DNA from 2 places in the Tsukamurella sp. USMM236 genome. Region 2 is predicted to be linked to the other one. Evidence: riboswitches for the same ligand, from Rfam matches in the RefSeq annotation. Region 2 holds a riboswitch; the other holds the start of a gene.
The links. Region 2 has a riboswitch for cobalamin ahead of metE (5-methyltetrahydropteroyltriglutamate--homocysteine S-methyltransferase). Riboswitches for the same ligand answer to the same signal wherever they lie in the genome.
Positions count from the first base shown of each region.

Region 1: linked by a shared signal. The riboswitch ahead of WFK95_RS06120 (FecCD family ABC transporter permease) and the one ahead of metE (5-methyltetrahydropteroyltriglutamate--homocysteine S-methyltransferase) in region 2 are both predicted to bind cobalamin.

Region 1 is NZ_JBBCSS010000002.1:61,636-69,083, reverse strand. Features, by position in the region: gene WFK95_RS06125 (3-methyladenine DNA glycosylase) at 1-897, shown strand, start outside; cobalamin riboswitch at 897-1,033, shown strand; gene WFK95_RS06120 (FecCD family ABC transporter permease) at 1,139-2,110, shown strand; gene WFK95_RS06115 (ABC transporter ATP-binding protein) at 2,110-2,886, shown strand; gene WFK95_RS06110 (ABC transporter substrate-binding protein) at 2,888-3,883, shown strand; gene WFK95_RS06105 (M23 family metallopeptidase) at 3,982-4,512, shown strand; gene WFK95_RS06100 (LppX_LprAFG lipoprotein) at 4,598-5,419, opposite strand; gene WFK95_RS06095 (fatty acid desaturase) at 5,877-7,307, shown strand; gene WFK95_RS06090 (type III polyketide synthase) at 7,318-7,448, shown strand, end outside.
Region 2 is NZ_JBBCSS010000004.1:348,752-356,199, reverse strand. Features, by position in the region: gene WFK95_RS15805 (PaaI family thioesterase) at 1-244, opposite strand, end outside; gene WFK95_RS15800 (TetR/AcrR family transcriptional regulator) at 301-882, shown strand; gene WFK95_RS15795 (patatin-like phospholipase family protein) at 886-1,761, opposite strand; gene WFK95_RS15790 (CHAP domain-containing protein) at 1,758-2,360, opposite strand; gene WFK95_RS15785 (DUF167 domain-containing protein) at 2,402-2,635, shown strand; cobalamin riboswitch at 2,721-2,886, shown strand; gene metE (5-methyltetrahydropteroyltriglutamate--homocysteine S-methyltransferase) at 3,051-5,339, shown strand; gene WFK95_RS15775 (pyruvate carboxylase) at 5,394-7,448, opposite strand, start outside.

The sequences.
Region 1 (7,448 bases), on a different contig from region 2:
GAGTGGGAGGCCCGCGCGGCGGACCACCGCGCCCGGCTGGAGCCCTTCGTCGAGGCGCATCGCCGCCGGGCCGCCCGCGGCGAGAAGCACCCCGTCTGGGACTTCCTGTTCACGTACTACGGGCACCGCCCCGCGCACCTGCTGCGCTGGCACCCGGGCCTCGGGACCGAGCTCGACGGCCCGCGGGCGGCGGACGAATTCAGCGGCGCGCGCGGCTACCTCGTCGAGGGCACCCGGGTCCGGCCGGACCCGGCGACGCTGGCCAACCGCGCGGGCACCGCCGCCTACGTGGCCCGGCTCCTGGAGGCCACGGCCGCGCGCCGGCCCGTGTTCGGCTGCTTCGGCCTGCACGAGTGGGCGATGGTCTTCCGCGAGGCCGACCAGGCGCGACACCCGGTGCCGCTGCGCCTGGGCCCGGCGGGCACGGACGACGTGGTCCGCGCGGGCCAGCTGACGTGCACCCACTACGACGCCTTCCGCTTCTTCACCCCCGACGCGGCGCCCCGCAACGCGGTCGAGCTCACGCGGGAGACCCAGGTCGGCTCGGAGCAGCCCGGCTGCCTGCACGCCGGCATGGACCTCTACAAGTGGGCCTTCAAGCTGACGCCCGGCGCACCGTCGGACCTGGTGGCCGACGCGTTCGACCTGGCCCGGGACGCCCGGGAACTGGACATGCGGGCGAGCCCGTACGACCTGACGGCCTACGGCTTCGAGCCCATCGCGATCGAGACGGCCGAGGGCCGGCGCGAGTACGTGCGGCAGCAGGCCGCGCTGGCCGAGCGCGCCACCCCGATCCGCGAGCGCCTGCTCGCCGTGGTCCGCGCCTGGCCCGCAGAGCGGCCCGGTGAGCGGCCCGGTGAGCAGCCCGCCGCCGATATGCCCGCATCGCCCGCCTAGACTTCCGTTCCAGCGACGGTCCGTGGGCGCGAGCCCACGGCGCAAGAGGGAACCCGGTGCGAAACCGGGGCTGCCCCGCAACGGTGACACGCCCAGCGCGTGCGAGCCCGATACCTGCCCTCGCGACCGCCCGGAGCCGGGCGGTGCTCACCGACCCGAGGGGAGTCGCGGAGTGCGAGTGGTCTCGTCGCGCCGTGTGGCAGTGCTGTTGGCCTGCTTGCTGATCGCGCTGATCGCCGCGATGTGGCTGGGCGTGCTGCTGGGCACCGTGCGCATCCCTTGGCAGGACTCGACCCGCTATGTCTGGGCCTTTCTCACCGGCGGCGTCATCGACGCCGAGCACGCCACGCACTACCGGATCGTCGCGGATTCGCGGATCCCCCGGGTACTCAGCGCCGCGATCGTGGGCGCGGGGCTCAGCGCGATCGGCGTCGCGGTCCAGGCGATGGTGCGCAACGCCCTCGCCGACCCGTACGTACTCGGGATCTCCTCCGGCGCGTCGGTCGGCGCGACGACGGTGGCCCTGTTCGGCGTCTTCGGCACGCTCGGCCTGTACGCGCTCCCTACGGCCGCCTTCCTGGGCGCGCTCGGTGCGACGGCGCTGGTCTACCTCATCGCGTACCGCGGCGGCGGCCTCACGCCGCTGCGGCTCGTCCTCACCGGAACCGCCCTCGCGTACGGCTTCTCGGCGGTGACCACGGTGCTGGTCTTCCTCGCCCCGCGCGGCGACGCGGCCCGCACCGTCATGTTCTGGCTGTTCGGCAGCCTCTCCCCCTCGACCTGGCGCACCACCGCGCTGCTGGCGGTCACGGTCGCGATCGGGCTGGTGACGCTGCGGTACGGCGCGCGCAAGCTCAACGCGCTCGCCCTCGGCGACGAGGTCGCGATCTCCGTCGGGCTCTCGGCCTCCGGCTACCGCTCGGCGCTGTTCGTGCTCACCGCGGCGATGACCGGGATCATCGTCTCCGTCTGCGGCGCCATCGGCTTCGTCGGGCTCGTGGTGCCGCACGTCGCCCGGCTGCTGGTGGGCGCCGACCACCGCCGGGTCCTGGTCATCGCGCCCGCGCTCGGGGCGGTCTTCCTCGTGCTCGCCGACATCGCGGCCCGCACCGTCGCGCCACCGCAGGAGCTGCCGCTCGGCGCGATCACCGCCGCCGTCGGCGTGCCCCTGTTCATCGCGCTCATGCGCCGCAGGTCCGTGGGGAGCGCGTGATGCGGGTCGAGTACAGCGGCGTCTCCGTCGAGCTGGGCGGACGGCGCATCGTCGAGAACCTCAGCCTCACGGCGGAATCCGGCGAGTTCATCGGCGTCGTGGGCCCCAACGGCAGCGGCAAGTCCACCCTGCTCCGGTGCGCCTACCGCGCGCTGCGACCGGCGACGGGCACCGTCACCGTCGACGGGCGGGACGTCACGGCGATCAGCCTCGAGGAGAATGCGCGGCAGGTCGCGGCCGTGATGCAGCACGCCCCGTTCGACATCGGCTTCACCGCGCGCGAGATCGTGGAGACCGGTCGCCTGCCGCACCGCCGCCGGGGCGTCCCGCTCGCCGCGCACCGTCGGGCGGTCGACGGTGCGCTCGCCGCCGCCGGCGCCGCGGACCTGGCCCGGCGGGACTTCGGCACGCTCTCGGGCGGCGAGGCGCAGCGGGTGCTCATCGCGCGGGCCTTCGCGCAGGAGCCGCGGGTGCTGGTGCTCGACGAGCCCACCAACCACCTCGACGTGCGGCACCAGTTCGCGGTGCTCAGCGCCGCCCGCGACCTGGGCGTCACCGTGATCGCGGTGCTGCACGACCTCAATCTCGCGGCGCAGTACTGCGACCGCCTGTACGTGCTGTCCGAGGGTGCGCTGGCCTGCTCCGGCACCCCGGCGGAGATCCTCACGCCGAAAACGCTCCGGCGGTACTTCGACATCGGGGCGCACGTGTTGCCCCACCCCCGCCTGGGCGTGCCCCAGGTGATCTTCGACAGTGGTCTGACGGAAGGGACCTGACATGAAACGACTCCCCCTGGTGCTGCTCGCGGGCGTCCTGCTCACCGGCTGCGGCGCGACCGTCGAGGAGGCGGCGCCGTCGGCGTCCTCGGGACCCGCCACCGTCACCAACTGCGGTGCGCCCCTGACGGTGCCGGGCCCGCCCAGCCGAGTGGTGGTCAACGACACCGGCACCGCGGAGATCCTGTTCGCGCTGGGCCTGACCGACCGCATCGTCGGGTACACGACCTACGACGGCAAGCACGTCGACTACAACACCTCGCCGTGGAAGGCCGACTTCGATCGTGCCCCCAGCCTGGGCACCGCCTTCACCCGCGAGACGATCCAGGCGGCCCGGCCCGACTTCGTCTTCGCGGGCTGGAACTACGGCTTCAAGGAGACCACCGGCGTGACGCCGGACTGGATCCGCGAGATCGGCGCCGTGCCGTACCAGCTCACCGAGGCCTGCCGCCAGGCCGGGAGCACGAAGCGGGGCATCATGCCGCCGCTCGACGCGCTGTTCGCGGACCTGACGAACCTCGGGACCCTGTTCGGAGTGCCGGAGCGCGCGGAGAAGCTGGTCGCCGAGTACCGCGCCCGGATCGATGAGGTCCGGACCTCCGCGCCGGCGGGGAAGAAGGCGCGGGTCTTCCTGTTCGACAGCGCCTCCCCGGACCCGTTCACCTCGGGCCGCACCGGCACCCCGCAGGCGATCATCGAGAACGCGGGCGGCGAGAACGTCTTCGCCGACCTCGACGACTCGTGGACGACGGCGTCCTGGGAGGCGGCGGCGCAGCGCGACCCGGAGGTGATCGCGATCGTCGACTACGGCGTCGGCCCGGAGAACACCCCGGACGCGAAGATCGCGCAGCTGCGCTCGCAGCCGCTGATGGCGAACACCACCGCCGTCCGCGAGGGCAACGTCGTCGTGATCCCGTACGCGGGCTGGGTCGAGGGCCCGCGCACGCCGGGCAGCGTCGAGACTTTGGGCGCGTACCTCCGTTCCAAGGGCTTCTGATTCGCCCAGCGCGTACCCGTGTGCGATGACATACTCGCGCTGAACGTGAGCCATGCTCACGTTCATGCCCCGCTCATGCACTTTCAGGGAGAAGAGTCATGACAGCTCACCACGAATCAGCACAGCTCAGCCGGCGTCGTCTGCTCATCGGCGGCGCGGCCGTCGCCGGACTCACCGCCGCGGCGGCCGCGGCCGGGTCCGTGGTCGCGCCGGCGGCGAACGCCGCGACCTACGTGCGGCCCATCCGGAACGCGACCGCGCACCCGATCACCGCTCAGTGGCGACAGCCCGGCTCCTGGGAGGCGGGTTACCACACCGGGGTCGACATCGGCTGTCCCATCGGCACGCCCGTGTACGCGACCATCGGCGGCGATGTCCGCACGGGACGGGCGAACTGGGGCGCGGCGTACGGGACGATGATCCTGATCAACGACGACGTCGACGGATCGGACTGGGGCTACTGCCACCTGTCGCGGCGGGTCGTGAGCGACGGCCAGAAGGTCGCGACCAACCAGCTGATCGGGTACTCGGGCGACACCGGGAACACCCGGGGACCGCACCTGCACCTGGAGCGCCGTCCGCGCTACGGCGGCTACGGATCGGATCTCAACCCGAACCTCTGGCCCTGACCGGCAGAACGACCCGACGAACGACGACGGCCCGTCGGACCATCCCCCCGAATGGTCCGACGGGCCGTTGCCCGTGCGTGTCGGCCTAGGTGGCCGGCTTGGTGATCTTCACGTCCTTGCCGAACTCGGTGAGGTTCAGCGTGATGGGCAGTTCCTTCAGCTTGACCTCCATCCGCGTGACGTTCGGCTTGGGCTGCGGGTTCGCCGACGGATCGAAGACGATCCACAGCGTGATGGGCAGCGTGGTGCCGGCGTTGCCGCGGGTGGCGATGTCGGTGATCTGCGGCAGCAGCGGGTCGAGGACCTGCGTGGCGACGGTGCCGGTGACCTTGACGGTCTTGAGGCCGTTCGCGGTGTCCTTGCCGTCGACCTTCGGGTTCTGCACGGAGTCGAGGATCTTGGCGAGCCCCTTCTCCAGGTCGAGGATGATCGCCGGGTCGTAGACGCCCTTCTCACCGGTCTTGCCCATCGGCTGGTACTTCGCGCCGCCGAGGTTGGCGTACATCACGCCGTCGATCACGACGAACTTCGTCTGCACGTAGTTGTCCTGGACGCGGACGTTGGCGTCGCCCTGCGCGGCCACGCGCTTGGTGTCCTTGAAGGAGATGATGTCGCCGGTGACGCTGGTGACGGGCAGGCCCTGGATCCCCTTGTCGACGGCGAGCGTCAGGTGCTCCGAGTAGGTCTCCCGGGTGGCCAGGGCCGCGTCCTGCACGATCTGGACGGTCGGCAGGCCGCTCGCGTCGACCGAGGGTGCGGCCGTCGGCGAGCCCGAGGCGCCGCTCGCGGCCGCGGCGGTGGCGGTCGTGGTGCCGCCGTCGTCGGTCTTCTTGTCCGCACAACCGGTGAGTACCAGTGCGCCGGCGGCGAGCAGCGCTACAGCCGCCCGCGATGCCTTGAGGTTCATAGGGTTCCCCCCTGGAATCTGTCCGGGCGGAACCGCCCGGGGCCGAATGAAAGGGCGGAAGCCCCGCCCTCACGATGAAGTATGCATGAATTCCGGAGTCGATCGAAGCATTCTTCTGCGCGATTTCCGGGCAAATCGGACACTGGGCGGTAGCGGCAAGCGCACCTTCAGCGATCCATTAGCGTGACCGGAGAAGGTCTACACAACCGCCGGATCCGGCAGTGTTCAGGAGGAACCAGAAGTGTCGATCAATTCCACCCCGCCACCGGCGCCGTCCGAGCGCGGCGCGGCCGACCCCGGCCCCCGCGATCTCGAGCGCGGCACCGACCCGGGGCGCGGAGGCGGCGCAGGTCACGACGGCGCTTCCGGCTCCGACGAGCGCGATCCCGGGCGTCGCCCCGCCGGCCCCCGCGGCCGCGATTTCGATACCGAGAGCGGCGACCCCGGACCCCGCGATCTGGGGCGTGAACCCGGCCCCGGCGGCGGGCCGCAGTTGTCGAACGTGTGGGTCTACAAGGGCCGCGCCTACGATCTCTCGGAATGGATCAACAAGCATCCGGGCGGGGAATTCTTCATCGGCCGCTCCAAGAATCGTGACATCACGTCGATCATCGGTTCGTATCACGCGAATCCCGAAAAGGTCGAGAAGATGCTGGAACGGTTCGCCCTCGATCGCGATGCCCGCGTCGAGGACGTCCATCCCAAGAACAATGCGCCGGCCTTCCTCTTCAAGGACGGATTCGACAGTTGGCGCGACACCCCGCGCTACCGGTTCGACGATCCGACGGATCTGCTGCACGCCGTGAAGGCGCGGCTGCGCGACCCGGCGATGAAGGCGCGCGTGCAGCGCATGGACCGCTGGTTCAACGTCGTCGCGGCGGCGCTGGCCGTCGCCTACGTCGTGGTCATCGCCACCCGCCTGGGCGTCCCGTCGTGGATGCCGATCTGGCTGTTCGTGCTGCTCATGGTCGTCCTCCGCAGCTCGCTGGCGGGTTTCGGCCACTACGCGATCCATCGCAAGCAGAAGGGCGCGACGAAGGTGCTGGTCAACGCCTTCGACATCAACTACGTCGCACTGTCGTTCGTGACGGCCGACGGGCACGCGCTGCTGCACCACCCGCACACGCAGAGCGAGGTGGACATCAAGAAGAACGTCTTCACCATGATGATGGACATCCCGCGCTGGTACCGGATCCCGATCCACACGCTGCACAAGTTCGGGCACACCGCGACGGGCATGACGATGCGGCTGTTCGAGATCGTCAAGCTCACCCGCCAGGTGGGGGTCGCCGACATGTACGGCTCGCTGCGCGGGGCGCTCCCCCACTTCATCGGCGCCTTCGCGATGCGCGCGCTGCTCATCGGCGAGTTCCTGCTGTTCCTGTTCCTCGGCGACGTGTGGGCCTGGGTGGCGCAGTTCGTCGCCGTGCTGTGGGTGAGCACCTTCCTGGTGGTCGCGAGCCACGACTTCGAGACGGACGTCGACGACCTCCCCGAGGTCGAGACCGAGGACTGGGCGGTCAACCAGCTCAACCAGGCCTACGACCTGTGGATCTCGGGCAACCGGTACGTCGACTGCTTCCTCTCGGCCGGCCTGTCCAGCCACCGCGTGCACCACGTCCTGCCCTACCAGCGCAGCGGCTTCGCCAACATCGCGACCGAGGAACTGATGGCCGAGGAGGCCGCCAAGTTCGGCGTCGAATGGCTGCCCAGGCGCAGCTTCTTCTTCGACCGCCTGCCCGACCAGGTCAACACCTTCCTCGGCAGCAAGGCCCGGCCCGCGCAGGAGCAGGGCCACGGCTTCTTCCGCGAGCACTTCTCGCCGGCGGCCCTCAAGACGTCCGGTTCGTACGTCGTCGCGGGTTTCACCGGCATCGGCACGGTTTAAGGAGATGACCATGAACGCCACCCCCCAGGGCACCCCCGCCCTCGACGTCGCAGCCCCCGTGCTTCCCGCACCCGGCACCTGGCTGGGCGCCCCGCCCGCGCCGCCGACCTCGGTCGCGGTGATCGAGTCGCTCGCGACGGG
Region 2 (7,448 bases):
CGGTGAGTACGTCCGTGCCGAGGACCGACCCCGCCGCGAAGGTCAGCGCGTTGTCGGCCAGGTACGCGAGGACGCCACCGTGGGCGACGCCGAACTGCTGTCGGTGCCGGTCCTCGATGTCGAGGACCAGCTCCGCAACGCCCCCGCCGAACGCCGTGATCCGCGCGCCGACCACGGCGTTGAAGGGCTGGGCGTCGAGGATCGCCGAGGCGAGGGCGAGGGACTCCGCGTTGGGTTCGAGCATGACGGCTCCTTTTTGGGGACTTCTCTCTAAAACAGGTCTAACATAGGATCGCGGTCATGGGAAGGCCGAGGCTGCACGATCCGGACGGGCTGCTCGACGCCGCCGTCCGGCTCTTCGCGCGGGACGGGACGCGGGGCCTCACGGTGGCCGCTGTCGTGCGGGAGTCCAAGTCGCCCAGCGGATCCGTGTACCACCTCTTCCCCGACCGTCCCACTCTGCTCGCGGCCGTCTGGCTCCGGACGGTCCGCCGGTTCCACGAGGACTACACCGCGGCCTGGGGAGACCTCGCGGCTAGCTCCGACGCCGCGTCGAGCGCGCGGTGGATCGTGGAGCGCTGCCGCGCCGACCTCGGCGAGGCGCTCGTCCTGCAGGCCGGACCCCAGGCGTTCGCCGTCGACTCCTGGCCGGCCGCCGCGGCCGCCGAGTGGGCGGCGCTCGACACCGAGCGGCAGGACCGGATCGCGGGGATCGTCGGCCGAGTGGCCGCGGATGCGGGATGCTCGCGTGCCGACGTCGCCTTCGCCCTGTACGAGCTGCCCCTCGCGGTCGCGCGCCGGCACCTCGTCGCCGGCGAGCCGCCGCCGCCCGCCGCGGCGGATCAGGCCGAACGCCTCGCCGGACGACTGCTGCGCGACTGAGGGCTATCCGGCGAGGGCGAGGAGCGCGGCGTCCCGGCCGATCTCGACGGCGCGGGAGATCAGCGGACCGTCGCCCGAGAGCCTGCCGACGGCAGGGCTCCCGGATGGGACCCAGACCTGCAGCACCTCGGCGGTGCCGACCGCGGCCGGCTCCGGAGCGGGGGCGGCGCGGCGGGCGGTGAAGTACGCGTCCAGGACCCACTGCTCGGCGCGGGAGGAGCGGGGCGCCGCGTCCTCCGAGGTGGTGCGCAGCACGAGCAGGTGCGTGGCGCCCTGATCGATCGGGGTGGCCAGGGGTACCTTCTCCGCGAGGCCGCCGTCGAGGAACTCCCGCCCGGCGAGCCGCACGGGCCGCCCCGCGAGCAGAGGGAGGGCGGTCGTCGCGCGCAGCGCGGTGCGCAGCGTCGCGGCGTCGGTGACGTAGGGCGCGAGGTCGGCCACCCGGCGGGTGTGCGCGTCGACGGCCAAGGGGTGCAGGGAGATCGGGCTGGCGAGGATGGCGGCGAAGTTCATCGGCGTGACGTCGGAGTAGACCCGGTCCACCAGGTGTTGCGTGTCCACCACGACGCCGCCGCGCAGCGCCCGCCGCGGGTGCACCACGCGCTCGGCCAGCACCTCCTCCCAGCCCCACGAGGGCAGCCACCGTCGGCCCTCGCCGGAGACCAGCCACGCCGCGTTGAGGCCGCCGCCCGAGGTGCCGTAGATCGCGTCGACGGCGGGCAGCAGGCCGAGCTCGTCGACCGCGATCGCCATCCCCGCGGAATACGCGGAGCGCGAGCCGCCGCCCTCGATGCACACGGCGATCCGCAGCCCGTCGGAGCGCTCTCCCGGAAGGCTTCCGGAGGTGAGCCGCGCTCGCAGCGCCTCGAGCACCGTCATCGGGCCGGCACCCCGTACCCGGCGAGGCCGAAGGTGTCGGTCAGCCGGTACGTCCAGGCGCTGATGCCGCCCTCCTGGTTGCCGCCGACGGTGGTGACGCTGTCGCCCGACACCGCGACGACGAAGTTGGTGTGCTGGCGCATCGCCGGGTGCTCCGGCGTGTACAGCACGACGTCGCCCGGCTGCGGCCGGTACGCGGTCGCCGACTCCAGCTTCCCGGCCTTCTGGAAGTACTCGGTGAGCGTGTACACGCCGGGGATGCGCCAGGTCCCGGAGTTCGGGTTGTGCAGCGGCAGGCCGGAATCGCGGAGCACCGTCGAGACGAAGTCGGCGCACCAGGGCTCGTCGACGCCCTCCGAGAAGTACGTGCCCGGGCGGTTGGCGTCGAACTCGCGGCGCACGTTCTCCAGGATCCGGACGCGCGCGGGATCGAGGCCCGCGGTCGAGACCGCGGGGTAGACGCGGGGCTTCAACTCGGCGGGGAGGTGCTTCGTGAGCGGCGTCTGATGCACGCTGGAGAGCCACACGACGCCGCCCGCGAGCACCACCAGCGCGGCGACCACCGCGGCGGCGACGAGCCCTGCCTTCCTCAACCCCATGAATCCACTGTACTCAGTGGTGAACCTGCGATCATGGGGCGATGAGCCCGCGCACCGTGACCTGCAGGATCAAGCCCGGCAGCCGCAAGGGCCCCGCGGTGGAGGTCGACGATGCCGGCGCGCTCACCCTGTTCGTGCGCGAGCCGGCCACCGAGGGCAAGGCGAACAAGGCCGCCGTCGAGTTGCTCGCCTCCCACCTCGGGGTGCCGAAGTCCCGCGTGCGGCTGATCGCGGGGCAGACCAGCCGGCTCAAGCGGTTCGCCGTCGACGACTGAGGTGACGCCCGCCGTCACGGAGCGGCATGGCATGCTGGAAGGTGCAGCTGGTATGTCGCGCCGAAGCCTCGGGCCGCGACAACTCGGTGCCGTGGGGAACCGCGGATCGAGAGGGAACCCGGTGGGAATCCGGGACTGTCCCGCAGCGGTGAGCAGGAACGAAAGTCGCGACGAATGCACTGGGCCGCAGAGCCTGGGAAGCAGCGACCGGTAGGAGCCCCAGGGCGCGCCTGCGAGTCCGAATACCTGCCCGCTGTACCGGACGCGCCGCGTCCGGTGGTGTGCCGCCTCGCGGACCGGGCGTGCGACCGCACAGGACGAACGGACGTCGCACGTCGACGGTCCGCGAGTCGTGCGTACGTGCGTCCGGACGGGTGGCCCGCCCTGGCTACGCACGAAAGGAACGGTCCTTCACGTGACCGCACCGAATTTCACCCGCACCGTCCTCGGTGTTCCCCGCATCGGCCCCCGGCGCGAGCTCAAGCGCGCGATCGAGGGCTATTGGAAGGGCTCGATCACCCGGGCCGAGCTCGCATCCACCGCCGCCGGCCTCCGGCGCGACGAGTGGGCACGGCTGGTCGCCGCCGGGCTGGATTCCGTCCCCACCAACACGTTCAGCTACTACGACCAGATGCTCGACACCGCGGAACTGCTCGGCGCCCTGCCGCCCCGGGTCGCGGGGATCGAGGATCCGCTCGACCGGTACTTCGCCGCGGCGCGCGGTACCGCCGAGGTCACCCCGCTCGAGATGACCAAGTGGTTCGACACGAACTACCACTACCTCGTTCCCGAGATCGGGCCGGCGACCGCCTTCGCGCTGCACCCCGAGAAGGTGCTCGGCGATCTGGACGAGGCGCTGGCGCAGGGCGTCCCGGCGCGCCCGGTCGTCGTCGGACCGCTCACCTTCCTCGCGCTCGCCAAGCCGGTCGACGGTGCCGGTGAGCCGCTCTCCCGCCTGGACGAGCTCCTGCCGCTCTACCGGGATCTCCTGGCGCGGCTGGCGGCCCGGGGTGCGCAGTGGGTGCAGATCGACGAGCCGGTGCTGGTGACGGAGGCGGGCCTGTCGCTCGCCGGCGAGGCGGCGCGGGTGTACGGCGAGCTCTCCTCGGCCGCCGACCGGCCGTCGATCCTCGTGGCGACGTACTTCGGCTCGCCGGGGCCGTCGCTGGAGGCCCTGGCCGGCACCGCGATCGAGGCGGTCGCCGTCGACCTGGTGACCGATCCCGCCGCCGTCGCGGCGGTCGCCGCCGTGCCGGCGCTCCAGGACAAGCTGCTGCTCGCGGGCGTCGTCGACGGGCGCAACGTCTGGCGCACCGACCTGGCATCGGCGTCGGCGACCCTGGGCATGCTGTCCGGGTCAGCGGGTGCGTTGGCCGTGAGCACGTCCTGCTCGCTGCTGCACGTGCCCTACGCGGTCGCCGCGGAGATGGCGCCCGAACCCGCTGGCGCCGAGGGGGTTCGCGCCTGGCTGGCCTTCGCTCAGGAGAAGATCGACGAGGTCGTCGTCCTCGCCCGCGCCCTCACCGAGGGGCGCCCCGTGGTCGCCGCGGAGTTCGGGCGGAGCGCCGCGGTCCGTGCGGCCCGCAGCGCGGATCCCCGCCTGAACGATGCGACGGTGCGCGACCGCCTCATCGCCCTGCGCGCCACCGGGACCGGCCGAACCGCGGCCGCCGATCGCGCCGTGGTCCAGCGGGACCGGCTCGATCTCCCGTTGTTGCCGACCACGACCATCGGCTCGTACCCGCAGACCGGCGCGATCCGGGTCGCCCGCGCCGACCTGCGCGCGGGGAGGATCGACGAGGCCGAGTACGTGCGGCGCATGCAGTCCGAGATCGCCGATGTGGTCGCGCTGCAGGAGGAGCTCGGCATCGACGTCCTCGTCCACGGCGAGCCCGAGCGCAACGACATGGTGCAGTACTTCGCGGAGCGCCTCGACGGCTTCCTCGCGACCGAGAACGGGTGGGTGCAGTCCTACGGCACTCGGTGCGTGCGGCCGCCGATCCTGTACGGCGACGTGCACCGCACCGATCCGATGACCGTCTCGTGGATCACCTACGCGCAGACGCTCACGGAGCGGCCGGTCAAGGGCATGCTCACCGGGCCGGTCACGATCCTCGCCTGGTCGTTCGTCCGCGACGACCAGTCGCTCGCCGAGACGGCCGACCAGGTGGCGCTCGCGATCCGCGACGAGACGGTGGACCTCGAGCGGGCGGGCGTGCAGGTCATCCAGGTCGACGAGCCCGCGCTGCGTGAGCTGCTGCCGCTGCGGGCTGCGGACCGCTCGGCCTACCTCGCTTGGGCAACGGGCTCGTTCCGGCTGTCGACCTCGGGCGTGGCCGACGGCACCCAGATCCACACGCACCTCTGCTATTCGGAGTTCGGCGACGTGATCGGCGCGATCGCCGATCTCGACGCGGACGTGACGTCGATCGAGGCCGCGCGGTCGCGGATGGAGATCCTCGCCGACCTCAACGAGGCGGGCTTCGCCAACCAGGTCGGGCCCGGTGTCTACGATATCCACTCGCCCCGGGTCCCGGCGCAGGAGGAGATCGAGTCGTCGCTGCGTGCGGCCCTGGACGCCGTGCCGGCGCAGCGGCTGTGGGTGAACCCGGACTGCGGCCTGAAGACCCGCGGTCAGCAGGAGACGGTGGCCGCCCTGCGGAACCTGGTCGCAGCGGCGAAGGCGGTGCGCGCCACGCTGTGAGAGAAGGAAGGGCCCGGCCGCGTTCGCGCGGCCGGGCCCTGTCCGTGGTGCGGGTCAGCCCTCGATGACGGCGACAAGGTCGCCACCGTCGACCTGGGTGGCCCCGGCGAGGGCGACGCGGGTGACGGTGCCGGCGACGGGTGCGGTGATCGCGGCCTCCATCTTCATCGCCTCGATCGTCGCGATCTGGTCGCCGACCTCGACCGTGGAACCGGCGTGGACCGTGGGGGTGACCATGCCGGCGAACGGCGCGGCGACGTGGCCCGGGTTCATCTTGTCCGCGCGTTCCGCGGCCGGGATGTCGGCCTTGACCGAGTCGTCGCGAACGGCGACGGTGCGGAGCTGGCCGTTGAGGGTGCACACCAGCGTGCGGTTGCCGTGCTCGTCGGGCTCGCCGACGCCGTCGAGCTTGATGAGCAGCTCGACGCCGGTCGCGAGCTGTACGCGGTGCTCCTCGCCCTGCCGCAGCCCGTAGAGGAACTGGTTGGTCGAGAGCTTCGAGACGTCGCCGAACTCCGCGCGGTGCTCGGTGAACTCGCGCATCGGACCGGGGAACAGCAGGCGGCTCAACGCCGCTCGCCGCTGCTCGCTCGTTCCGGCGAGTTCGGCGGCCTCGTCGGCGGGGACCTCGGTCACGGGCGTCGCGCCCGCGCGGCCCTCGAGGGCGCGGGTGCGCAGCGGTTCCGGCCAGCCCGCGGGCGGGGTGCCGAGCTCGCCGCGGAGGAAGCCGATCACGGAGTCGGGGATGTCGTACTTGCCGGGGTCGGCGGCGAACTCGTCCGGGCTGACGCCCGTGCCGACGAGTGCGAGCGCGAGGTCGCCGACCACCTTCGACGACGGCGTGACCTTGACCAGGCGGCCGAGCATGCGATCGGCCGCGGCGTAGGAGTTCTCGATGTCCTCGAACCGCTCGGCCAGGCCGAGCGCGCCGGCCTGCTGCCGCAGGTTCGACAGCTGGCCGCCGGGGATCTCGTGGTGGTAGACCCGCCCCGTCGGGGCCTTGAGGCCGGACTCGAACGGCGCGTAGGCCCCGCGCACGGCCTCCCAGTAGGGCTCGAGCGCGCAGACCGCGTCGAGGTCGATCCCGGTGTCGCGCTCGGTGTGCGCGGTTGCGGCGACGATCGACGACAGCGAGGGCTGGCTGGTGGTGCCCGACAGCGGCGCCGCGGCGCCGTCGACGGCGTCCGCGCCGGCGGTCCACGCGGCGAGGTAGGTGGCGAGCTGCCCGCCGGGGGTGTCGTGCGTGTGCACGTGCACGGGCAGGTCGAACTCCTTGCGCAGCGCGGTGACCAGTGTCGTGGCCGCGGCGGGCCGGAGCAGCCCGGCCATGTCCTTGATCGCCAGGATGTGGGCGCCGGCCTGCACGATCTTCTCCGCGACGCCGAGGTAGTAGTCCAGGGTGTACAGGTCCTCGGCGGGGTTCGACAGATCGCCGGTGTAGGACAGCGCGCCCTCGGCGACCGCGGTGTTGGTGGCGAGGACGGCCTCGATCGCGGGCCGCATCTGCTCGACGTCGTTGAGCGCGTCGAAGATCCGGAACACGTCCACCCCGGTCGCCGCCGCCTCGGCGACGAACGAGTCGGTCACCTGCTGCGGGTACGGGGTGTAGCCGACGGTATTGCGGCCGCGCAGCAGCATCTGCAGGCAGATGTTCGGCAGCCCCTCGCGGAGGGTGGCGAGGCGCTCCCACGGGTCCTCGTGCAGGAACCGCAGCGCGACGTCGTAGGTGGCGCCGCCCCACGCCTCCACCGAGAGCAGTTGCGGCGTGAGCCGGGCCTCGTACGGCGCGATCGTCGCCAGCGCCGAGGTCCGCACCCGGGTCGCGAGCAGCGACTGGTGCGCGTCGCGGAAGGTGGTGTCGGTGACCGCGAGCGCGGTCTGCGCGCGCAGGTCCGCGGCGAAGCCGGCGGGGCCGAGCCGCTCGAGTCGCTGTTTCGATCCCTCCGGCGCGGGCGCCGAAAGGTCCACCGCGGGAAGCTTGTCGACCGCGTAGATCTTCGTCGGGCGCACGCCGTGCGGCTTGTTGACGGTGACGTCCGCCAGGTAGCGCAGGATCTTCGACGCCGTGTCCGAGGAACCGCGCGCGGTGAGCAGCTCCGGGCGCTGCTC